DNA from 4 places in the Rhizobium sp. WYJ-E13 genome. Region 1 is predicted to be linked to each of the others. Evidence: predicted binding sites of a transcription regulator. Region 1 holds the regulator's gene; each other region holds the start of a gene.

Evidence for each region. The regulator LexA, encoded in region 1, represses DNA repair genes until DNA is damaged. The targets are predictions, from matches to a motif close to TGTTCNNNNTGTGTTCNG.
Region 2: a site for LexA is predicted at 3,294-3,311, ahead of KQ933_RS00275 (DNA recombination protein RmuC). Genes of this name have one in related genera too.
Region 3: a site for LexA is predicted at 3,051-3,068, ahead of KQ933_RS12520 (ATP-dependent helicase). Genes of this name have one in related genera too.
Region 4: a site for LexA is predicted at 2,125-2,142, ahead of KQ933_RS21365 (YifB family Mg chelatase-like AAA ATPase). Genes of this name have one in related genera too.

Annotation. Positions count from the first base shown of each region.
Region 1 is NZ_CP076853.1:1,332,477-1,338,319, reverse strand. It holds gene KQ933_RS06770 (septum formation initiator family protein) at 11-331, opposite strand; gene eno (phosphopyruvate hydratase) at 476-1,750, opposite strand; gene kdsA (3-deoxy-8-phosphooctulonate synthase) at 1,891-2,736, opposite strand; gene KQ933_RS06755 (VOC family protein) at 2,733-3,620, opposite strand; gene lexA (transcriptional repressor LexA) at 3,816-4,538, shown strand; gene KQ933_RS06745 (ComEC/Rec2 family competence protein) at 4,519-5,843, opposite strand, start outside.
Region 2 is NZ_CP076853.1:55,654-61,496, reverse strand. It holds gene truA (tRNA pseudouridine(38-40) synthase TruA) at 1-8, opposite strand, end outside; gene fmt (methionyl-tRNA formyltransferase) at 8-943, opposite strand; gene def (peptide deformylase) at 1,041-1,556, opposite strand; gene KQ933_RS00280 (globin-coupled sensor protein) at 1,651-3,150, opposite strand; gene KQ933_RS00275 (DNA recombination protein RmuC) at 3,343-4,566, shown strand; gene KQ933_RS00270 (ribokinase) at 4,610-5,509, shown strand; gene KQ933_RS00265 (methyl-accepting chemotaxis protein) at 5,751-5,843, shown strand, end outside.
Region 3 is NZ_CP076853.1:2,472,382-2,478,224, reverse strand. It holds gene KQ933_RS12525 (hypothetical protein) at 1-352, opposite strand, end outside; gene KQ933_RS12520 (ATP-dependent helicase) at 514-3,009, opposite strand; gene KQ933_RS12515 (YoaK family protein) at 3,147-3,824, opposite strand; gene KQ933_RS12510 (glyoxalase) at 3,852-4,733, opposite strand; gene KQ933_RS12505 (alpha/beta fold hydrolase) at 4,783-5,604, opposite strand; gene KQ933_RS12500 (DoxX family protein) at 5,733-5,843, opposite strand, start outside.
Region 4 is NZ_CP076853.1:4,310,170-4,316,012, reverse strand. It holds gene cysK (cysteine synthase A) at 1-405, shown strand, start outside; gene KQ933_RS21365 (YifB family Mg chelatase-like AAA ATPase) at 532-2,064, opposite strand; gene gshB (glutathione synthase) at 2,327-3,274, opposite strand; gene KQ933_RS21355 (cupin domain-containing protein) at 3,371-3,874, opposite strand; gene KQ933_RS21350 (YraN family protein) at 4,009-4,377, opposite strand; gene rsmI (16S rRNA (cytidine(1402)-2'-O)-methyltransferase) at 4,370-5,284, opposite strand; gene dnaN (DNA polymerase III subunit beta) at 5,532-5,843, shown strand, end outside.

The DNA.
Region 1 (5,843 bases):
CTAAATTCGGTTAATTGCGGTAATGATTGTAAATGACAATCTCGTCCGCGCGCGACATGTTGAGCTGATACCGCGCCTTTTCGTCGAGCATATCCCTGTCCAGCGAGCCGTCGCTGAGGAGCGCTACCTGCGCCTCTAGATGCTCGCGCTTGGCCTTGAGCACCGCCAATTCCCTCTCGCGCGCGAGACGCTGGCGCTCGAACGCCTCCGTCGCACGCAGACCATAATCGCCATGGATGCAATGATAGCCGAAATAGGAGAGAAAGGCGACCGTCATGGCCGGAATGACGAAGCGACCGGTCTTTCTCTTCTTGTGATGCTTTGTCCACATATACGCATGCTCTACGCATTACCAATCGTTTCAATTTAACGCGCAGAGATTAACCGTTCGTTGACTCTGAGCCCCTCCCAGGCAAGCGCAACAAAAAACCCGCGCCGAAGCGCGGGTTCCAAATGCCTGATTTATAAAGCCGTATTAGCCACGAATGATGGAACGACCGGCATACTCAGCCTGCGGGCCGAGACCTTCTTCGATGCGGATGAGCTGATTGTACTTGGCAAGGCGATCCGAGCGCGACAGCGAACCGGTCTTGATCTGACCGCAGTTGGTGGCAACCGCAAGATCGGCGATCGTGGAGTCTTCCGTCTCACCCGAACGGTGCGACATGACGGCGGTGTAGGCTGCCTTGTGCGCGGTATTGACGGCGTCGAGCGTTTCCGTCAGCGAGCCGATCTGGTTGACCTTGACGAGAATGGAGTTGGCGACGCCCATGCGGATACCGTCGCGCAGGCGAGCCGAATTGGTGACGAAGAGGTCGTCGCCGACGAGCTGGCACTTCTTGCCGGCGAGATCGGTCAGCGTCTTCCAGCCTTCCCAGTCGTCTTCGGCCATGCCGTCTTCGATGGAGATGATCGGATACTTGGCAGCGAGTTCGGCAAGGTATTCAGCCATGGCGCCCGGCTCGAGCGTGCGGCCTTCACCTTCCATCACATACTTGCCATCCTTGAAGAATTCCGTCGAGGCGCAATCGAGGCCGAGGTAGATGTCCTCGCCCGGCTTGTAGCCGGCTTTCTCGACCGACTTCATGATGAAGTCGAGGGCTTCCGGAGCGCTCTTCAGACCCGGGGCAAAACCGCCTTCGTCGCCGACATTGGTATTGTGTCCCTGGGCGGCGAGTTCCTTACGCAGCGTATGGAAGACTTCCGAGCCCATGCGAACAGCTTCACGGATCGAATCTGCGCCAACCGGTAGGATCATGAATTCCTGGAAATCGATCGGGTTGTCGGCATGTGCGCCGCCGTTGATGATGTTCATCATCGGAACCGGCAGCAGGTTTGCGGCAGCGCCGCCAACGTAACGGTAGAGCGGCAGGCCGGAAGCCTCTGCGGCAGCCTTGGCGACGGCGAGCGAAACGCCGAGGATGGCGTTGGCGCCGAGACGCGACTTGTTCGGCGTGCCGTCGAGTTCGATCATGATCTTGTCGATCTGGATCTGGTTTTCGGCGTCGATGCCGCCGATCGCGTCAAAGATTTCCGTGTTGGCGGCCTCGACGGCCTTTTCGACACCCTTGCCGAGATAGCGCTTGCCGCCATCGCGCACTTCGACAGCTTCATGCGCGCCGGTCGAAGCACCCGAGGGAACAGCTGCACGGCCCATGCTGCCGTCTTCGAGATAGACATCGACTTCGACGGTGGGGTTACCACGGCTATCGAGAATCTCGCGGGCGATGATATCGGTAATTGCAGTCATGGTTTTTTCCTGCTCGTGGGTGGATAAATCGTTTGAAACCGTCTTAATCGAAGGTACGCAAATTACAATGGCGCTTTGCGACACCTCCGGCCTGCCTGTCTGATCGTCGCTATAACACGATCATGTCAGGCTTTTGACTGTCAGCCCTTGGCAACCGCATCAAAGGCGAGCAGCTTTTCCAGAAGCCGCGGCATATCCTTGAGATAGACCATGTTCGGGCCGTCGGAAGGGGCATTGTCCGGATCCTCATGGGTTTCGATGAAGACACCCGCAACGCCGGCGGCTACGGCAGCACGCGCCAGCGTTTCAACGAATTCGCGCTGGCCGCCGGAGGAATCGCCCTGCCCGCCCGGCTGGGCGACGGAATGCGTGGCGTCGAAGATAACAGGAGCGCCCATCGCCGCCATGATCGGCAGGGAACGCATGTCGGAGACCAGCGTGTTGTAGCCGAAGGAAACACCGCGTTCGCAAAGCAATATATTCGGATTGCCGCTGGCATTCAGCTTGCCGAGCACATTCTTCATGTCCCAGGGCGCGAGGAACTGGCCTTTCTTGACGTTGACGACGCGGCCGGTCTTGGCGGCGGCAACGAGAAGATCCGTCTGGCGGCAGAGGAAGGCCGGGATCTGCAGCACGTCGACGGTTTCAGCGACAATGGCGCATTGTTCTGCCGTATGAACATCCGTCAGGACAGGAAAACCGAATTCCTTCTTGAGGTCGTCGAAAACCTCCATCGCCTTTTCGAGGCCGATACCGCGCTTGGCGGAAATCGAGGTGCGGTTTGCCTTGTCATAGGAGGTCTTGTAGACGAGGCCGATACCGAGCTTGTCGCACAGCTCCTTCAGCGTGCCGCCGACCATGAAGGCATGCTCGCGGCTTTCCATCTGGCACGGACCAGCGATGAGCGAAAGCTTGGCAGAATTGGAAAACAGAACCTGGCCAGCGCCTTCGCCGATCCGGACCTCTGCATTGGTATTGGAGCTCATGGTGTTTCCTCGAAGGCGAAGAGCGTGCCCTGACCGGGCGCGGGCTTCACAAGAATACGGTTGGCCTTGCGTGTATAGGTCACCCCGTTAGCAGCCAAATGCGCTTCTGTCACGGCCAGATCGGCAACCGCAAAGAGGATCGCCCGGCCGCGCAGGCCGCGATCGCTATCCGGCGTCGCCAGATCGAAATAGGCCTCCAGCCCCTCTGGGGTCATCAGGCTGATCTTTGCGTTTCCGGTCGGCACCTCCAGCCCGAAACTCGTGACATCGGCAGAAGCGGCTTTTGCCGCCGCGCGAACGAACTCGCCGAAAGCTGTCGGCTCGGGCGCCGCGAGCGCGATCTCGGCAATGCCTGTCACGCCATTGGCATGGATCTCCAGCGCGCTGCGGCTGGCCGGAAGCGGGTTGATGCGCTCGACAGCGAAGAGAAAGAAATCCGGTGCCCGTAGGTCGCCAGCGAAGGCGAGCCGGAAGCCGGCAACACTTTCTGCACCATCGGGCATTTTCACTGGACGTTCGAACTGCAGCACAGGACCGGCACTGATGCTGCCCTTCACGAAACGAGAATGTTCTTGCTTTGCATCCCCTGTCGCAAAGGCGATGGCGGACAATCCTTCGCTGCCGCAGCGGAAACGGAAAGCCTGATTGCGGGCAGTGAAGACATTGCCCTCACGCGCCGTCTCCTCGCTCTCCTCCACACTCGCGACACCCAATGGCTCAAGGTAGGTTTTGTCGGTAAAGAAAACGCAGGCATTTTCCGTGCCGAAGGGATGGCGGGCATCGGGCGCGACGGTGAAACCAAGCTTGCCCAGCCTTTCGCGGGCAAGGTCGATATCGGTAACCGGCAAAACGAGATGATCAATCGGAAGCATGTCCTGGGTCATCGGCTACTCTCTAGCAATCACCAGGAGATGTGCTTCAGCAGACGCTACGAAGCAAGGCCAGGCAGGCTTTCCGCCGATAAAAATAAAATTCTCTGCAGAATGAACAGAAGTTTTACGAAAATTTAGCTACTTGCAGAACACATATGGAACATATAGTGTCCGTTCTGGATTTGTTTCAAGACTGGGGTACACGCCATGCTCACACGCAAACAACAGGAACTCCTTCTTTTCATTCACGAAAGGATGAAGGAGTCAGGCGTTCCGCCGTCTTTCGACGAGATGAAGGATGCGCTGGATCTTGCCTCTAAATCCGGTATTCACCGGCTGATCACGGCGCTTGAGGAACGCGGCTTCATTCGCCGGCTTCCGAACCGGGCACGCGCGCTCGAAGTCATCAAGTTGCCGGAAGCCTACAGCCCAAGCCTGCAGCCTCGGCGCGGCTTTTCGCCGAGCGTCATCGAGGGCAGCCTCGGAAAGCCTCAGCCGTTGGCTCCCGCTCCGGCAAAGCCTGCACCTGCTGCCGACAACGGCAATTCGATTTCTGTGCCGGTCATGGGGCGCATCGCCGCCGGCGTGCCGATCTCGGCAATCCAGAACAATACGCACGACATCAATGTTCCCGCCGACATGCTGGGCTCGGGTGAGCATTATGCGCTCGAGGTTCGTGGCGACTCGATGATCGAAGCCGGCATCTTCGATGGCGACACGGTCATCATCCGCAACGGCAGCACCGCCAATCCCGGTGATATTGTCGTGGCACTCGTCGACGAGGAGGAAGCGACGCTCAAGCGTTTTCGCCGCAAGGGTGCATCGATTGCACTCGAAGCAGCAAACCCCGCTTATGAGACGCGCATCTTCCCGCCGGATCGCGTCAAGGTCCAGGGCAAGCTCGTCGGCCTCATTCGCCGCTATCACTGACTGGTGACGTACTGGCGTCTGCGAAACTGTCGCTGCGCCAATCATAGGCACGGTGGCGCATCCAGGGCCGTCGCAACGTGTCGAATGCAGTTGTGATCTCAGTTCCCTTATCGGTAAAACGAAGTTCGATCGAGCCTGTTCTGCGTAGTGTCTCGCCAGTAAAGAGCAATGCGCCGGAGCGACAATGGTCAAACCGCAAACGGACAGGGGTAACGACGATATCGGCCGTATCGCAGGCCGGCCCGAGATAGGCTGCATTGTCGATGATCGTCAGTTTCTTTCCATTCCCGAGCAAGGCAGTGCACCAGGCGCCCTTCTGGCAGGAGAAGCGCGATGGCGAGCTTGCGGCGGCATGTCTCATTGCTGCTCTGGCTTCGTCCTGCTGATCCCGTGACAGCTGCAGCTGTTTGCCTTCAGGCGCAGCGGGGACATTGACAGCCTGGAGCATGAACGGCTTTCGATGCTCTTCCATGGTAAGCGCCCGCTGCCATTGTTCGAAGATGAAGGCAGGAGGCTTTTCGCGATTCGAAGCTATCGCCTCTCCATCGACAACAGCAACCAGGCCGCCATCTTCGGCGATGGTGATGTCGGGCATCGCCTCGACCGGAAGCAACGCGACGGCAAGCGTGGAAACCGCAACGATTGCTGTTCCGGCGTGCCGCAGTCTGGTTCTGAGCAAGGTTAGCAGCAGAAACCCGAAGACGGCTGTCGGGAAGTACCAGCCGGGCAAACGGCCCACATCGATATTGCCGCCCCAGCTCGATACCGTCTTTGCGATTTTTATCACCAGATCGAGCCCGAATCCTGCGATCTGCCACATCGGGCCATCGAGGCCAAAAGGCATCAGCAGCATCGCCAGCATCCCGGCAGGCATGACGATGAAGGAAATGACAGGCATGGCCGCGAGATTTGCCGGCAGGCCGTAGGCAGTCAGCCGGTGAAAATGATCGATCGAAAACAGCGCGGTCGAGAAACCGCCAATGAGCGACGTCAGGAAAATGCCGCCGAAGAAGCCGCCAATCATGAGGACAGGTTTGAGGATCGGCAGCTTGGCAAAGGCATTCTCCCGCATCGGACGCACTTTCCAGAGGTCGTAACCGGCGACCAGGGCAAGCGTTGCGGCAAAGGACATCTGGAAACTCGGCCCCAGCACCTCCGATGGCGAGACTGCAAGGATCACGAGCGCGGACAGCGCCACGTTTCTAAGGCTGATCGACGGCCGGTCAAAGAAGACGGCAACCAGCATGATCGCCATCATGATGAAAGCGCGTTCGGCGGAGACGGCAAAACCCGAGATCAGATAAT
Region 2 (5,843 bases), 1.3 Mb from region 1:
CGCGGCATCAGGCGAGCCTCGTGCCCGCGGCAAGCGGCGTACCGTGAAGGAAGTCGCCGGCGGCGAGCGGTTTGCCACCGGCCTTCTGCAGCCTTGTAAGGCGGATGGCGCCCGCCCCGCAGGCAACCACGAAATCGTCGGTCAGAAGTGTGCCGGCCGCCCCCTCAGCCGCCGCAAGTTCGGAGCCGAGCACCTTCACGCGCTCAGCTTTACCGTTGATCTCGAGTTCGAACCAGGCACCCGGGAAGGGTGCGAGGCCTCGGATATGGTTGTGAACGTCTTTGGCGTCGCGGCTGAAATCGATGCGTGTTTCCGCCTTGTCGATCTTGGCGGCGTAGAGCACGCCTTCGGCCGGCTGGGGGGTGAGCGGCAGATCGTCCATCTCCAGCTTGACCATGGCTTCGGCCATCGCCTTTGCGCCAACATGCATCAGTCTATCGTGCAGTTCGCCCGATGTCATGTTCGGGCCGATCTCAACTTCGCGGGTCAGCGCGACGTCGCCGGTATCGAGACCCTTGTCCATCTTCATGACCATCATGCCGGTCTTTTCATCGCCGGCCATGATCGCCCGCTGGATGGGCGCAGCGCCACGCCAGCGCGGCAGCAGCGAGGCATGGCCGTTATAGCAGCCGTAACGCGTGCCGGTCAGGATAGCCTCGGGCAGCAACAGGCCATAGGCGACGACGACGCCGACATCAGCATTAAGCGCGCGGAAACGTTCACGCTCTTCGGGGTCTTTGAAATTGACCGGCGTAAAGACCGGCAGGCCGAACAGCTCAGCCGCCTGGTGTACCGGCGATTTCTGGAGATCGAGCCCACGCCGTCCACCGGGCCGCGGCGGCTGGGTATAGACGGCGACGATCTGGTGGCCCGCCTCCACAAGCAGGCGCAGCGTCGGGACGGAAAACTCGGGCGTTCCCATGAAAACGATACGAAGAGACATTCTATCTCACAATTGAGGATCAACCGTCTTCAAACGGGTTTGCCGGCTCACAATCAAGCCCGCTCGAAATCTTTCGTATATGCCGCTGCCAGCCCGCCTAGAGCGCCTTGGACTTGGAAGCCTTGGTGAATTTCTTGATCACCATTTCGCGCTTCAGCCGCGAGATATGATCGATGAAGAGCACGCCGTTCAGGTGATCGATCTCGTGCTGGAGGCAGGTCGCCAGAAGCCCATCGGCCTCTACACTCTGTTCCTTACCTTCGCGATCCAGATATTTGACCGTGACTTTCGCGGGGCGTTCGACCTCCGCGTAGTAGTCGGGAATGGAAAGGCAGCCTTCCTCATAGACGGACCGGTCGTCCGAGGAGCTGACGATCTCCGGATTGATGAAGACGAGCGGCTGTTTATCCTCGCCTTCCTTCGACAGATCGATGACGAGCATGCGGCGCGCAATGCCGATCTGGATCGCAGCAAGGCCGATGCCCGGTGCGTCGTACATGGTTTCCAGCATGTCGTCGGAAAGCCGCTGGAGATCGGCATCGACTCGCTCGATCGGCTTGGAAACCTGACGGAGAACCGGATCGGGAAGAATGATGAGTGGCTTGATGGTCATGGCGTTCCCATAACCCATCTTTTCACACTAGGGAATCATCCGCCGGGCAGGGATTGCGGTTTTTTGCAGCGCCTGCCCGATTTTGTCCGGATTGTCAGGCTGCGCGGCGAGCGACACCCGCGGCCTGACCGCCTTCGGCGCGTGCGCGGAAACGCTGCAGCAGTTCGATGAGGTTTTCGACTTCATCCTTCAGCCTGCGGGTTTCGGCGGACGTACGCTCGACCATGCCGGAATTCTGCTGGGTGATGGTGTCCATATTGCGGATCGCCACGCTCACCTCGTTGACGCCGGTCGCCTGATCCCGCGCGGCGGCGGCGATATCGGCAACGAAGCTGTTGATGATGTCGATGCGGCTGATCATGTCGCTCAGCGCCTCACCGGTGCTGCTGACGATGTTGACGCCCTCGTTCACCTGCGTGGAGCTTTCGGAGATCAGGTTCTTGATCTCCTTGGCGGCATCGGCCGTGCGCTGGGCAAGCTGACGAACCTCCTGTGCGACGACGGCGAAGCCCTTGCCGGCATCACCGGCACGGGCGGCTTCGACGCCGGCGTTCAGCGCCAGCAGGTTGGTCTGGAAAGCGATCTCATCGATGACGCCGATGATCTTGGCGATCTCGGTGGAAGACTTCTCGATACCGGCCATGGCCGAAACGGCGCTGGTGACGAGTTCGCCGGAATTCTTGGCTTTCTCCTGCGTTTCGCGCACGGCGCCAGATGCCTTCTCGGCATTGGCAGCAGTCTGGCTGACACTGACGGAAAGCTGCTGCAGAGCAGCCGAGCTTTCTTCGACGCCGGCTGCCTGCTGCGCTGTGCGCAAGGCGAGATCGTCCGTCGCCTTGGACATCACATCGGCGCCTTCGAGAATGTGGCTGGAGGTCGCGCGGACGGAGGTGAAAGAATCGCGAAGAGCGTTGACGGCCCTGTTATAGTCTTCAGCCATCTGGCGAAAATTGCCGGGCAGATGGGCAGGAAGGGTCGCTTCGAGATCGCCGCGCGACAGCGCTTCGAGGCCGCGGCGCAGATGTTCCAGCGCCAGCGCCTGATCTGCTTCGGAGCGGGCGCGTTCTTCTTCCAGCGCGTGGCGTTTTTCCTCGAGCGCCTGGAGATAGACGGAGATGGAATAATCCATGTCGAGCATCGCTGCCTTGATGACGGCAGTCAGCTTTTCGGCGAGCGCCTTTCCCTGCTGGCGGGCAAAGAACGATGGCCACTGCTTTTCCATCAGGCCCCGAACGAGCTCCGACATGACGAGCGCATAACCGCCGATATACCAGCGCGGCTCCAGGCCGATACGGGCATGGGTGCGGCCGACGGCCGTAACGCCGTTCACATAGCGCTCGTCGAAATTGCCGCCCGAAAGATTGCCCCAATGTTCCTGCTGACGCTTCTTGGCGTGGCCCATATGGGCCTTGTCGGAGAAAAAGCCTGCGACAGCCGGGGTCTTTGCAAGCTTGCCGTAAAATTTGTCGAGTGCGCCGCCGAGAAGCTCCGAGATCGCCGGCCGCAGCTCCCGGAGGTTCTTGCGCGCCTCATCGTCAAGCTCAATGAAGTCAAGGCGCTGCCTGAGGGCATTGTCGGTCTGCTGGGGAGTCATGGACGATCTCTATCTGGCGCGGATGCGGAGGGAATAACGGCGCCAGATTTGGCGAATATGGTTGAGCAATCGTTAAGCGCATCGCTGATTTTTCTTCTGTTACAGCGAAGTAGCTGGATAGTGCCAAAAAGGCCAACGCGGATTGTTCACGTTTTGATCTGGATATCGCCGGCCATTTTGTTATGGTGTGGTATGACCATGACACCCGACTCACTCACCATTTCCCTGCCCATACTGAGCCCTGGCGTGCTTGCGGTCGCTGGCGGTGCGCTCGCCGTCATCATTCTCGTGACGATCGTGTTTGCGCTGCGCAGCGCCGGCATTCGTCGCGAGGAGGCAGAAGAGGCCCATCTTCGCGCTGCAGAAAGCGAAGCGCGCATGGCCGAACTTCTAAAAATCCAGGCCGAGATGCAGGGGCGCATCTCGACCATGACGGAAGTCTTTGGTGCACGGCAGGCCGAACTCAATCATGCGATCAACCAGCGGCTCGACGGCATGTCGCAACGCATGAACTCGACGCTGACCGAGCAGACAAAATCAACGCATGACAACCTGCAGAAGCTGCAGGAGCGCCTCGCGGTGATCGATGTCGCCCAGAACAATATCCAGACGCTCGCCAAGGATGTCGTGGGGCTGCAGGCCATTCTTTCCAACAAGCAGACGCGCGGGGCTTTCGGCCAGTCGCGCATGGAAACGATCGTCGCCGATGGCTTGCCTATGGGCGCCTATGCCTTCCAGCAGACGCTTTCCAACGGCTCGCGGCCGGACTGTACGATCCGGATGCCGAACGGGGCACCGCCGCTGGTCATCGATGCCAAATTTCCGCTCGAAGCGTGGAACGCGATCCGCGATGCAGGCGGCGCAGACGACGGCAAGCTTGCCGGCCAGCAGTTTCGCCGAGACATGGAAGTCCACATCAAGGATATTTCCGAGAAATATCTGATCCAGGGCGAGACGCAGGACACGGCTTTCCTCTTCGTTCCCTCGGAATCGATCTTCGCTGAAATTCACGAGAATTTCGAGGCGATCGTGCAGAAGGCTCACCGCGCACGCGTCGTCATCGTCTCGCCTTCGCTCTTGATGCTGTCGATCCAGGTCATCCAGGCCGTTCTGAAAGACCAGCGCATGCGGGCACAGGCGCACGTCATCCAGGGCGAAGTCGCCCTCCTCATGGACGATCTCGGCCGGCTCGACGAACGCGTACGCAAGCTGCAGGGACATTTTTCCCAGACGCAGCGCGACGTGGACCAGATCATTACCTCGGCGGACAAGCTCACCAAGCGCGGCGCGAAGATCGAGGCGCTGGAATTTGAAGCGAGTGGTGACGGCAAGCAGCCGCAGGTGAGTGAGCCGCCGGCGAAATCTGTCGAAAGCAGGACCGGACTGCTCAAGCTCAGGGTGGTTGACGAGGAGTAATCACTTCGGCAGTGTCGCGCCCGAAGCAAGGGACGGACATTCCATGATCACAGTATTCGGCTCCATCAATATGGACCTCATCGCCACCACCGAGCGCCTGCCGAAGCCCGGCGAAACCGTTGCCGGCAACAGCTTTGCGACGGCAGCCGGCGGCAAGGGCGCCAATCAGGCGCTCGCTGCCCGACGCGCAGGCCGCTATGTCCATATGGCGGGCGCTGTCGGCAAGGATGCCTTTGCCGACGCCGCCCTCGAACTGCTCGATGGCGCCGGCACCGATCTTTCCCTCGTCAGCCATGTCGAGGGGCCGACGGGCACAGCCCTCATTCTCGTCGGCGGCGACGGCGAGAACATGATCGCCGTCATTCCCGGTGCGAACGGCAAGGTCAACGGCGACAGCGCCGAGGCCGCCGTCAGCGCCATGAATGAGGGCGACATACTGATGCTGCAGCTCGAAATCCCGGTCGAGGCGGTCGAGCGTGCGCTTGCCGCCTCTCGCGCAAAGGGCGTCACCAGCATTCTCAATCTTGCGCCGCTCATTCCGGATGCCCCGCGCCTCGGTCGGCTTGCCGATATCGTCATTGCCAATGAGACCGAGTTCGAGCGGCTGGCGGGACAGGAAAACATGAGCGCCGACGATCGCGAGGCGGCATTGGAGCGCCTGCATGCAGAAACCGGCCAGACCTTGATCGTCACGCTCGGCGGCGATGGGGTCATCGCGATCCGGGGTGGCGAGATTTCTCGCGCGCAAGGCCTGATCATCGAACCTGTCGACACGGTCGGAGCAGGCGATACGTTCTGCGGCTACTTCGCCGCAAGCCTCGATGAGGGACTGGATTTCAACTCGGCGCTGCGGCGTGCAGCGGTTGCCGGCTCGCTCGCCTGCCTGAAGCCGGGGGCTCAGCCCTCCATTCCGCTCGCAGCCGAAGTCGCAGACAGAATATAGTCCAGTCCAGCCGCGAACTGGCCATCAAACACGACCCCTAGTTTTGGTGTAGCATGCAGGATTTGCCGCCGAGACATATAGAATTTCATTCAAATTTAAGAGGTTTCTGGCGATCCTTCGGGTAATCGCCGCCTCGTTCATCTTCGAGGCAGTCACTCCCCATGGCAGCTCCATGATAGAGCGTGCCTTACCCGCTGCGCCGGAGAATGGCCCTTCGGTGCGTCCTTGCCCCGAGGAACCTATGTTCATTTTCAGAATGAAATCGCTTGCGGCGAAGCTCATTGTCATTACCGGTGCCGCCATTGCACTGGTGCTTGTCGTTTCGAACCTCTTT
Region 3 (5,843 bases), 1.1 Mb from region 1:
TCTTTTGCGGGTCGGCGGCAAGAATTTCCGATGTGGTCAACTTGCCGTCGCCGTTCGAATCCAGGGCAGAGAGCGCTCCCTTGGACTCGTCACTGATGTCATCGGTGCCGGACTGGCCATCGCTGTCATCGCTCTTCTGGAGTGAGAGCATGAGCGCCAGAATATCGGCTGTGATCTTCTGGACGATATCGGAGCCTGACGAACCATCATCGCCCGCGGTACTGGCCGTTGAGGATTGGGAGGCAGCGGCGAGCTCGTCTGCCGAGACGACGCCGTCACCGTTCTTGTCGAGGGGATTGAGGGGGGCTTTGTACTGGGTCAGCGTGCTGCCCAGAGCTGAAACACTGGTCACTTGAACCTCCTCTGAAGGTCTTGTGAAGCCTGCCTTTCATGGGCGGGCAGTGACCGGGCTATGCCTGTTTGCGAGTCGGGTCAAAGCGGCGTTTTGTCATCTGGAGAACTGCGGGCTGCTGGGCCTGTGATTCCGGACAAGGTACCGACGCAGTGGAGCGGTCAGACCCGCTCCACAAACCCGTCCAGCACGCGCTTCTGGCCGGCGCGGTCGAAGTCGATCGTCAGCTTGTTGCCTTCGATGCCGGATATCGAGCCGTTGCCGAATTTGATGTGGAAGACGCGGTCGCCGAGGGCGAAGCGCGAGGGTTCGGTGGCGGTGGATTTCGCCACCAGTTCGCCCTCGATGGTGCGGCCGCGCGGGCCGCTTTCACCGTAGCCGATGCGCTCCACCGCATGGCCGGAGCGGGTGCCCCAGTTGTCGCGGGTGGCGTCGGTCTTGTTCTGCTGGGCGCGCTTCCAGCCTGGAGTCGAATAGGAATTGGCGAAGGGATCGGCCTTGTCGAATCGCGACTGGCCGTAACCGCCGCCGCGGCCGTAGCCGCCATAGTTCTGCTCCATCTCGGCCACTTCCACATGGGTTTCCGGCAGTTCGTCGAGGAAGCGCGAGGGAATGGTCGATTGCCACAGGCCGTGGATGCGGCGGTTGGAGACGAACCAGATGTGGCAGCGGTGCTTGGCGCGGGTGATGCCGACATAGGCGAGGCGGCGTTCTTCCTCCAGGCCGGCGCGACCGGATTCGTCGAGGGAACGCTGGTGTGGGAAGAGGCCTTCCTCCCAGCCGGGCAGGAAGACAGTGTCGAATTCCAGGCCCTTGGCCGAGTGCAGCGTCATGATAGAGACGGCGTCGAGATTTTCGTTGGTCTCGGCATCCATGACGAGCGAGACGTGCTCCAGGAAGCCGCGCATGGATTCGAAGCTTTCCATGGAACGGATGAGTTCCTTGAGGTTTTCAAGGCGACCCGGCGCTTCGGCGCTCTTGTCGTTCTTCCACATGTCGGTATATCCGGACTCTTCGAGGATCTGCTCGGCAAGTTCGGTATGTGGTGTGTTTTCAAGCAGTTCCTGCCATCGGCGGAAAGATTGAATCACGTCGAAAAGGGCCTTGCGCGCCTTCGGCTTCAGCTCGTCCGTCTCGATCATGTCGGCGGCGGCCGCCAGCATCGGAATGTCGCGGGCGCGGGCATAATCGTGAAGCGCGCGCACCGTCGTATCGCCAAGGCCGCGCTTCGGCGTATTGATGATGCGCTCGAAGGCGAGGTCGTCGGCTGGCTGGGCGACGAGGCGGAAATAGGCCATGGCATCGCGGATTTCGAGGCGCTCGTAGAAGCGCGGACCGCCGATGACGCGGTAGTTCAAGCCGAGCGTGACGAAGCGGTCTTCGAATTCGCGCATCTGGAAGGAGGCGCGAACGAGGATCGCCATGTCGTTCAGCAGATGTTTCCTGCCGTCGGCGTCGCCGCGCTGCAGGCGCTCGATTTCCTCGCCGATGGCACGCGCTTCTTCTTCGGAATCCCAGGAGGCATGGACCTGCACCTTGACATCGTCAGGATCGGAGCGGTCGGTGAAGAGCGTCTTGCCGAGGCGGCCTTCATTATGGGTGATGAGATGGGCGGCGGCACCGAGGATATGGGCCGTCGAGCGGTAGTTGCGCTCCAGCTTGATGACCTTGGCGCCTGGAAAATCCTTTTCGAAGCGGAGGATATTGTCCACTTCCGCACCGCGCCAGCCATAGATGGATTGGTCGTCGTCGCCGACGCAGCAGACATTCTGCGGCTCGCCCTTGGCACGCTGGGCGAGAAGCCGCAGCCACATATATTGGGCGGTGTTGGTGTCCTGATACTCGTCGACGAGAATGTAGCGGAACTTCTGGTGATATTCCTTCAAGAGATCTGGCTGTTTGCGGAAGATCGCGATCGGATGCATCAGGAGATCGCCGAAATCGCAGGCGTTCAGCGTCGACAGGCGGTTCTGATAGGCGAAGTAGAGGTCGCGGCCGCGGCCATTGGCGAAGGCGCGCGCATCTCCTTCGGGAATATCGGCCGGCCCGAGGCCCTTGTTCTTCCAGGTATCGATCATGCCGGCGAACTGCTTGGCCGGCCAGCGCTTGTCGTCGAGCCCCTCGGCCTGGATGATCTGCTTGATGAGGCGGATCACATCGTCGGTGTCGAGGATGGTGAAATCGGAGCGCAGGCCGACGAGTTCGGCATGGCGGCGCAGGAGCTTGACGCCGATCGAGTGGAAGGTGCCGAGCCAGGGCATGCCTTCAACGGCGCCGCCGACGAGAAGCGCGATACGCTCCTTCATTTCGCGAGCGGCCTTGTTGGTGAAGGTCACGGCGAGGATCTGCGAGGGGAAGGCTCGTCCGGTCGAAAGAATGTGGGCGATACGGGTGGTCAGAACGCGGGTCTTGCCGGTGCCAGCGCCGGCAAGCACGAGGACGGGGCCTTCCAGCGTCTCGACCGCTTCGCGCTGTTCCGGGTTGAGGCCGGCGAGATAATCGGGGCGAGTGCCATCACGAGCCGCCATGGCGCGGGCGGCAATGCCGCCGCCGACAGCCGGCGCCCTTGGGGCAGGTGCTGCAGGCTGTTGCGGTTTGCGCGGCGCTTCGCCCGGTTCCTCGTCGAAGAAGGGCATATCGTCGAAACTATTGCTCATGCCGCGTAATGTAGTGATTCGGGAAGGAAAGACCAGAAAGTTGTTCTGCTTTCATTCCCAGCGGCTCAGCTATCCTCAAGTCCTTGTTTGACAAATGTCGTCATCGCAAAACCGCTGCATCGTTTTGCGCGGATACTTCAGGTCGTTTGCGGGCCGGCGAAAGCCAGGCAGACCGAAACCAGCGCAAAGAGCGGCGGTAGCGCAAAGCACCAGGTGCCGACCGTGGCATACAGCAGGGCGGCAAGGCCGCAGCCGAGCGCGAAGGCGAAGACGGCGACCACCATATGCGACAGTCGGCTCTTTACGGGCTTTGCCTGATCGCCGGCGCTGCCATGGGCGAGGTCGGCTAGGTCGATCATGATTTGCGTCGTAGTGCCGGTCATCAGCGTGCTCGGCGGTGAGGCGCCGAGATGGATGCGGTGGGCGGTGTTCTGGATCGCCATGGCGATGACGAGCAGCATGCCGGTTGCGACCAGCGGCAGTCCATCGGGATTGGCGAAGGGGGAAAGCCAGATGGCGCAGGCGCCGCCGGCAATCAGGAAGAGAAGCTTTATGACGAGCAGGATGCGCAGGCCCTTCTCGTCGCCGGGCGGCACATTGTGCGTGAGGTAGCGCAGCAGGAGGATCGTCAGACAGAAGACCGGCAGCGCCAGAAGCTTGGCGATGATGCCCGTCGTGCCGTGGGTCAGTGCCGCACCCAATGTCACGAAGTTGCCGGTGACATGGGCGGGGAAGAGGCCGCCGAGCGCCAGGAAACCGGCTGTATCGACATAACCGCCGGTGAGGCTCAGAAGTACGGGCAGGGCTGGACGCATCGTTTTCCCTCTTATCGTTTTGTCTGGTTACTTTGCTGCGACGGCGTGGATTTCGGCAATATAGCCACCCGGGAATTCCACCATGGCGGCGCGGCGGTCGCCGGATTGATAGGGCGCAACGAGGATTTCGGCGCCGCTATTCCTAGCCTTCCGGAGCGTCGCGTCGAGATCGGCAGTCTCATATCCCGTCATCTCGCGGCCATAGGGGAAGGGCAGGTGGCCATCGGTGACGAGCACCGTCATGCGGCCGAAGATGGAATCGATGCGCAGGCGATGGAATGTCGTGTCCGGCAGGCCGATTTCGACGCCAGGCGCCTTCTTATCGTCGGAGACGAGTTTGCCATGCGAGAAGGCAAGGAAGGCGTGGGTGAAGGCTGCGACACGGTCGGGCGACACGTAGACGCGGTTTTCCGGGACTGTCGTGAAGGCGGGATAGTCTGGCTTGGTTGTATGCCAGTAAAGCTGCATGTTGACGCCGCCCGGCCACTGGATGACGGCGTCGCGGCCGATCGGATCCGGGAAAGCGGAGACGATGACATCGGCGCCGGCCGCCTTTGCCGCGGCGACCGCCTTGTCGAGATCGGTGACGAGATAGCCTGTGCGTTCGGCGCCGAACGGGTAGGGGATCGACGTCTTGAAGCCGAAGAGCGAGACGGTACCAACCGGCGTCTGCAGAAGCTGCGACGTGGTGCTGCTCGGCGTCGGCGTCACCGTTGCGGTCACCTGCTTGGTGCTGGTGCCGCCAAAGGTGGCGAGGAAGCTCTTGGCAAAGGCGTCCACGTCGCCGGGGGCGACATAGACATGGGTCGTGTCATATTGCGCGCCGACGCCGAATTGCGGTGAGGCGGCCAGCGCTGGGGCGCCGGCCAAGCCGAGAAGGGCAACAAGGGCTAACGATAGACGAAGCATATGCGATCTCCTGCGGCCTGGCCGGCCGTTCATTCGGTACGTTCGAGGTTTACGCCTTGATGAAGGCGAGGACGTCGGCGTTGAACTTGTCGGCTTCCGTCTGGGCGAGGCCGTGCGGGGCACCCGGATAAACCTTCAGCGTGCCGTTCCTCAGAAGCTTGATGCCCTTTTCGGCGGCTGCCTTGATCGGCACGATCTGGTCGGCATCGCCGTGGATGAGCAGGGCCGGAACGTCGATCTTCCTGAGGTCTTCGCTGTAATCGACCTCGGAGAATTCATGGATGCAATCGTAATGGCCCTTGATGCCGCCGGCCATGCCCATCAGCCAGAAGGTTTCGCGCAGGCCTTCGTTGACCTTGGCGCCGTCGCGGTTGAAGCCGTAGAAGGGGATGGTGAGGTCGCGGTAGAATTGCGAGCGGTCGCCGGCCGTGCCCTTGCGGATGCCGTCGAAGACCTCGATCGGCGTGCCCTCGGGATTTTCAGGCGTCTTCAGCATCAGCGGCGGTACGGCGCCGACGAGCACGACCTTGGCGACGCGGCTCGTGCCATGGCGGCCGATATAATGGGCGACTTCGCCGCCGCCGGTGGAATGGCCGATCATGATGAGGTTCTTGAGGTCGAGCTTCTCGATGAGTTCGGCGAGGTCATCGGCATACTGATCCATATTGTTGCCGTTCCACGGCTGGGAGGACTTGCCGTGTCCGCGGCGATCATGGGCGATAACGCGGTAGCCCTGCTGGGCAAAGTAGAGCATCTGGACTTCCCAGGCATCGCCCGACAGAGGCCAACCATGGGAGAAGAGGATCGGCTGACCGTTGCCCCAATCCTGATAATAGATCGTCGTTCCGTCCTTGGTGGTGATCGTCGGCATTGAATTTGTCCTATGCTGGGGTTGGGAGGATCTGTGCCCTGAGGCGGATGGGTTGCACCGTGGTGCTGACACGGCCAGAAAACATGTTTGCAGGGGTCAGCGGAAGTGATGCTTTGGTGCAGGTTGCCTTATGCTTTTTCCCTGAGATCGAGCCAGGCGACGAGCAGGAAGCCGCCGACGAGGCCCAGATGTTCGAAGAAGGAATTGGCAGCCATGAAGCGCTCCATTCCCACGGGTAA
Region 4 (5,843 bases), 1.4 Mb from region 1:
ATCGGCACCGGCGGCACGATCACCGGCGTCGGCCAAGTGCTGAAGAGCCACAAGCCGGATATCCGGGTCGTCGCGGTCGAGCCCAGCGATTCACCGGTACTGTCAGGCGGTACGCCCGGCCCGCACAAGATCCAGGGTATCGGCGCCGGCTTCGCGCCGAAGATCCTCGATACCAGCATCTACGACGAGGTCGTGACGGTCAGCAATGACGAGGCCTTCCAGCTGGCGCGGCTCGTCGCCAGGCTCGAAGGCGTGCCCGTCGGTATTTCCTCAGGTGCGGCGCTCACGGCCGCAATCGAGGTCGGTCGCCGTCCAGAAAATGCCGGCAAGAACATCGTCGTCATCATCCCATCCTTTGCCGAGCGGTATCTTTCGACGGCGTTGTTTGAAGGGTTGGGAAGCTGAGATGGGAATTCGTGAGTAGTGAGTATGAATGAGGCTGCCTTCAGTGCCTGCCGCAAATCACTTTGGCCGGCCAATCACCGATTGTGAGCCGCTACTCACTAATCACCGTTCACTAATCACCCAACCTCACGCCGCCGCTGTCAGCCGCGCGCCGGCGACGCGGTAAGAGATCGCTTCCGCAAGATGGATCCGACCCACGGTTTCCTCACCGTCGAGATCGGCAAGCGTGCGGGCGACCTTCAACACCCGGTGATAGCCGCGTGCCGAAAACTTCATCTTGTCGGCGGCATCGCGCAGCAACTGCAATCCCGCCGCATCCGGCTCGGCGAACTTCTCGATCATCGAGGTGGAGCATCCGGCATTGGTGGAAATACCGGTAGCACCTGCAGCGGCATAGCGTTCGCGTTGGATGTCACGGGCGCGGGCAACGCGCCGAGCGACATCGGCACTCGCTTCAGCCACCGCCGGCCGGATGAGGTCGGCGGCGGAAACGGCCGGTACGTCGATGCGGATATCGATGCGGTCCATCAGCGGGCCGGAAATGCGGGCCTGATAATCCGTCATGCAGCGCGGCCCTCGGGCACAGGTGTGGCCGGGCTCGCCCGCCATGCCGCAACGGCAGGGATTCATGGCTGCGATGAGCTGGATCCGCGCCGGATAGGAGACCCGGTGATTGGCGCGTGCGATGACGCATTCACCGCTTTCCAGAGGCTGACGCAGGGCATCGAGCGCCTGCGGCGTAAATTCCGGAAACTCATCGAGGAAAAGCACGCCGTGATGGGCAAGCGAAGCCTCGCCCGGCCGGGCGCGCAAGCCGCCGCCGATGAGGGCTGCCATGGTCGCCGAATGGTGCGGCGTGCGAAACGGCCTGCGGTCCGAGAGCTTGCCGCCGGAAAGCTGGCCGGCGATGGAATGGATCATCGAGACCTCCAGCAATTCCGCAGCCGAAAGCGGCGGCAGGATGGAGGGCAGCCTCGACGCCAGCATCGACTTGCCGGAGCCGGGTGGTCCGACCATCAGCAGATTGTGGCCGCCGGCGGCCGCCACTTCCAGCGCCCGCTTGGCGCTTTCCTGCCCCTTGATCTCGGCGAGATCGGGAAGGTTGGCTGCATTGGGGCGAATGGATGGCTCCGGACGCGAGAGTATCTGCGTGCCACGGAAATGATTGGCGAGCGCGATCAGGCTGCGCGGCGCCAGAATGTCGACCCCGGAACCCGCCCACGCGGCCTCCGAGCCGCTTTCAGCCGGGCAGATCAGGCCCTTTCCGGTCGCATTGGCGCCGATTGCAGCCGGCAGCGCACCGGCGATCGCGGCAATGGTGCCGTCGAGGTTGAGTTCACCGACAACGACATAGTCGGACAAAGCGTCCGCCGGAATGGCACCGAGTGCGGCCATCAGGCCGAGAGCGATGGGCAAATCGAAATGGCTGCCCTCTTTGGGAAGATCGGCTGGCGCAAGATTGACCGTCACGCGTTTTGCCGGCAGCGCCAGGCCGGAGGCATGCAAGGCCGCCTGCACCCGCTCGCGGCTTTCCGCAACCGCCTTGTCCGGCAGACCGACGATCTGGATTCCCATCTTGCCGGGAGCGACCATGACCTGGACCTCGACCGGCACACCTTCAATGCCCTGAAACGCAACCGTGCTGACGCGTGCGACCATGCCCTGCCCCGAAACCTCTACACCCCACCTATGAAGGCGGTCACAATCTGGCATGGAATTTGGAATAAAACAAGAACGATAAGCGAACGAATTCAGCTACCCGCTGCAATCAGATTGCGATCGGTTGTAAAGCCGGAACGAAGGCGATCAAAGGCGGAACACTTAGCGCATTTCCATTTTCATCGAATCGCGGAAATTCTCTATCTCATTGTTTCTACACAACTCCGGGCGCATAACCCCTGCACGGTTTTGCTAAAATTACCTAGCTGCGCTTGCGCTCGATGGCATCCCATAACAGGCTTGCGATATCGGCGCCGCCGAACTTCTTCACCTCGCGGATGCCGGTCGGCGAGGTCACGTTGATTTCGGTCATGTAGTCACCGATCACATCGATGCCGACGAGCAGGAAGCCACGTTCGCGCAAAGCGGGGCCGATGCGCTCGCAGATTTCCTTTTCGCGCGCCGTCAGTTCGGTCGGCTCGGCGCGACCGCCGACATGCATATTGGAGCGGCTGTCATGCTCGGCGGGGACGCGATTGATGGCGCCGGCAAATTCGCCGTTGACGAGGATGATGCGCTTGTCGCCCTTGCGCACGTCAGGCAGGTATTGCTGGGCGATGAAGGGCTCGCGGAAGAGCTGGCCGAACATTTCAAGCAGTGAGGACAGGTTGCGGTCATCCCTGGTGGAATGGAAGACGCCGGCGCCACCATTGCCGTAGAGCGGCTTCAGGATGATGTCGCCCATCTCGTCGCGGAAGCGGCGGATCTCGCCCGGATCCTTGGTGATCAGTGTCTTCGGCATCAGGTCGGAAAATTCGGTGACGAAGATCTTTTCCGGCGAGTTGCGCACCCAGGCCGGATCGTTGACGACGAGCGTCTTCGGATGGATTCGTTCGAGCAGATGCGTCGCGGTGATGTAGGCCATGTCGAAGGGCGGGTCCTGGCGCAGCAGAACGACATCCATGGTCGAGAGGTCGACGCGTTCGGGCGCACCGAGCTCATAGTAGTCACCCTTGACGTCGCGCAGCACCATCGGCTCGACGGAAGCATAGAGCTTGCCGTCGCGGAAGCTCAGGCGTTCGGGTGTGTAGTGGAAGAGATTGTAGCCACGCGCCTGCGCTTCGAGGCTCATGGCGAAAGTGGAATCACCTGCGATATTGATGCCGGAGACATGGTCCATCTGGACCGCTACGTTCTTAACCTTGGCCATTTCCGTCCCTTGAGCTGATGACGCCCAGATGTAGGTCGGTCAGGCATCAAACGCAACGGCAATCAATGGCTTCGGATGTTTCCGCGGGCGCTATTGTCAGGCGGCGATGCCGGTACCGCCGCTGTTGCGCAAGAGGTTGCGCAGGCGGTAGGCGATGGCGAGCGGCTTTGGGAAAGGCTTACGCAGGAAGGCGACCTTACGGACGTAATTGTCGACCCGCCAGTTCGCCCAGGTGCCGCCGGCGAAGAAAGCGACATCGCCCGCCTGCAGTGTACGCTCTAGGCCGTCTTCGGTGGTGACGTGCACCTCGCCTTCGAGGATCATCACCGTCTCGTCCCATCCGAAACGCCAGCGGAATTCACCTGATGTGCAATCCCAGATCGCCGTTAGCGAGGCTTCGTCATGGCCGCGGGAGTGTTCCGCCGTGCGCGCCTGCGGATTGCCGCTGATGATCCAATCCGGATTGATCGGCGTCGGCTTCAGCACCATCCGGTCGCTTGCCTGCGCGACGAAAGATTTGCCTGATGGCTTCAACGCGGCATAAGGCACCGACCGCGCAGCCGTCGCTGCGGCTGTTGCAAGCATCATCTTCCAGGCCATGAATTACCCCCAGTTGCTACCCCTAGCTGCGCTGTGGATAGCAAAAGAGTCATAAAAGCCCGTTCAAGCAGACGCTAAAACTTTAACGAAAGCTTGTTCGCCAGTTTTAGGCGCCTGCGGAATTTAGCGCCTCCCTAGAAAGCGTCCGGGAAATGACGGGGCAGCTTCCCCGGCAATATCGCAACGATATCATAGCGCTGTGAGAGCTGGGCATAGTCCCGCTGACGGGCAAGCCAGAGATCACTTGCGGCCCGGATACGCTTTTGTGAGCCATAGGAGACGGCATCCACCGCGCCCATTTCGTCGGCGCGCGCCTTGACCTCGACAAAGACGGCCAGATCCCCCTTGCGGGCGATAATATCGATCTCGCCGAGCTTTGTCCGGTGCCGCAGGGCGAGAATACGGTAGCCTTTCAGCATCAGGAAAATGGCGGCAATATATTCCGCCGTCCAGCCGCGGCGCAGCGCCTTTCTTCTGCGGAGCGTCGCCTCGCCGTCAGCCATTTTCCGCCTTCATGTCGAGGAGCTTCTGGTAGAGCACCTTGCGCGGCAGACCAGTCAAGCGAGCAGCCTCGGTTGCGGCCTTCGCAGTCGGCAGGTCTTTTGAGAGATCGGCGAGAACCGTGTCGACGTCGGCTTCGGTAGCGGCCCGCTTTTTCGGCGGGCCGATCACCAGCACGATCTCGCCCTTCACATTGTCATGTTCTTCATAGTGGGCTGCGAGCTCGGCAAGCGTGCCACGGCGGAATTCCTCATAGGTCTTCGTCAGTTCGCGGCAGACCGACGCCTCGCGTTCGGCGCCGAGCACATCGGCAGCGGCCAGCAGCGTCGCGCCAATGCGATGGGGTGATTCAAAGAAAATCAACGTGGCAGGTGCGGCTACAAATTCCGCGAGCCGATCGCGGCGCGCCTTGTCCTTGGTCGGCAGGAAGCCGGCAAAGAGAAAGGCATCGTTCGGCAGGCCTGAACCGACGAGGGCGGCAAGTGGCGCCGAAGCACCGGGAATGGGGATAACGCGGTAGCCCATCTCGATCGCCTGCTGCGCCAGCCGATAGCCGGGGTCGGAAACGAGCGGCGTGCCGGCATCGGAGACAAGCGCCACCGACTTGCCGGCTTCGAGCGCCTGCAGCAATCGCGGCCCGGCCTCATCGGCATTGTGCTCATGATAGGCGAAGGGGCGATTCTGGATGCCGGAACGATCAAGCAAAACGCGGGTAACACGGGTATCTTCGCAGGCCAGGACATCGGCACCGGCGAGTGTTTCCAGCGCCCGCAGCGTGATGTCACCGAGATTGCCGATCGGTGTGGCGACGAGATAGAGAGCCGATTCGAGCGGGCGCGCCGGCACCGCAATATTGTGCAGGCGAAAGCCGCGCCGGGCGCCGGTTTCCGCTGTCGTCTCTTCCGTCATGTCACTCACTTTCGTCCCGCCGGGCTCTGCCCTTTATGGGCGAGTGGTGTCACTTCGACAAGGGGCGCAATTTCTGTGAGCATTGCACTGCAAAACGGCATTTGCAGGCCTGTGGACAGCCATACCTCTTGCAATCGCCAGCAAAGTTCTGCCATTTTGCCCGTCCACTCCCCTCTCCCAAAGGGGAAAGCAGTGACGCGGCGCTTGCAGGCGCCCGGACAATAAAGGTCGAAAGCGGTAGCATCCCATGCGTATTACTATTGAGCGGTCAAACCTTTTGAAGTCGCTGAACCACGTGCATCGCGTGGTCGAACGCCGCAACACGATCCCGATCCTGTCCAACGTGCTTTTGAAGGCGGACGGCCAGAGCCTCGACATGAAGGCGACCGACCTCGATCTCGAAATTACCGAAGCGACGCCTGCCAATGTCGAGCAGGCGGGTGCCACCACCGTTCCCGCCCATCTCCTTTACGATATCGTGCGCAAGCTTCCCGATGGCGCGGAAGTCCTGCTCGCGACCACGCAGGACGGGGGCTCGATGAATGTCCAGTCGGGCCGT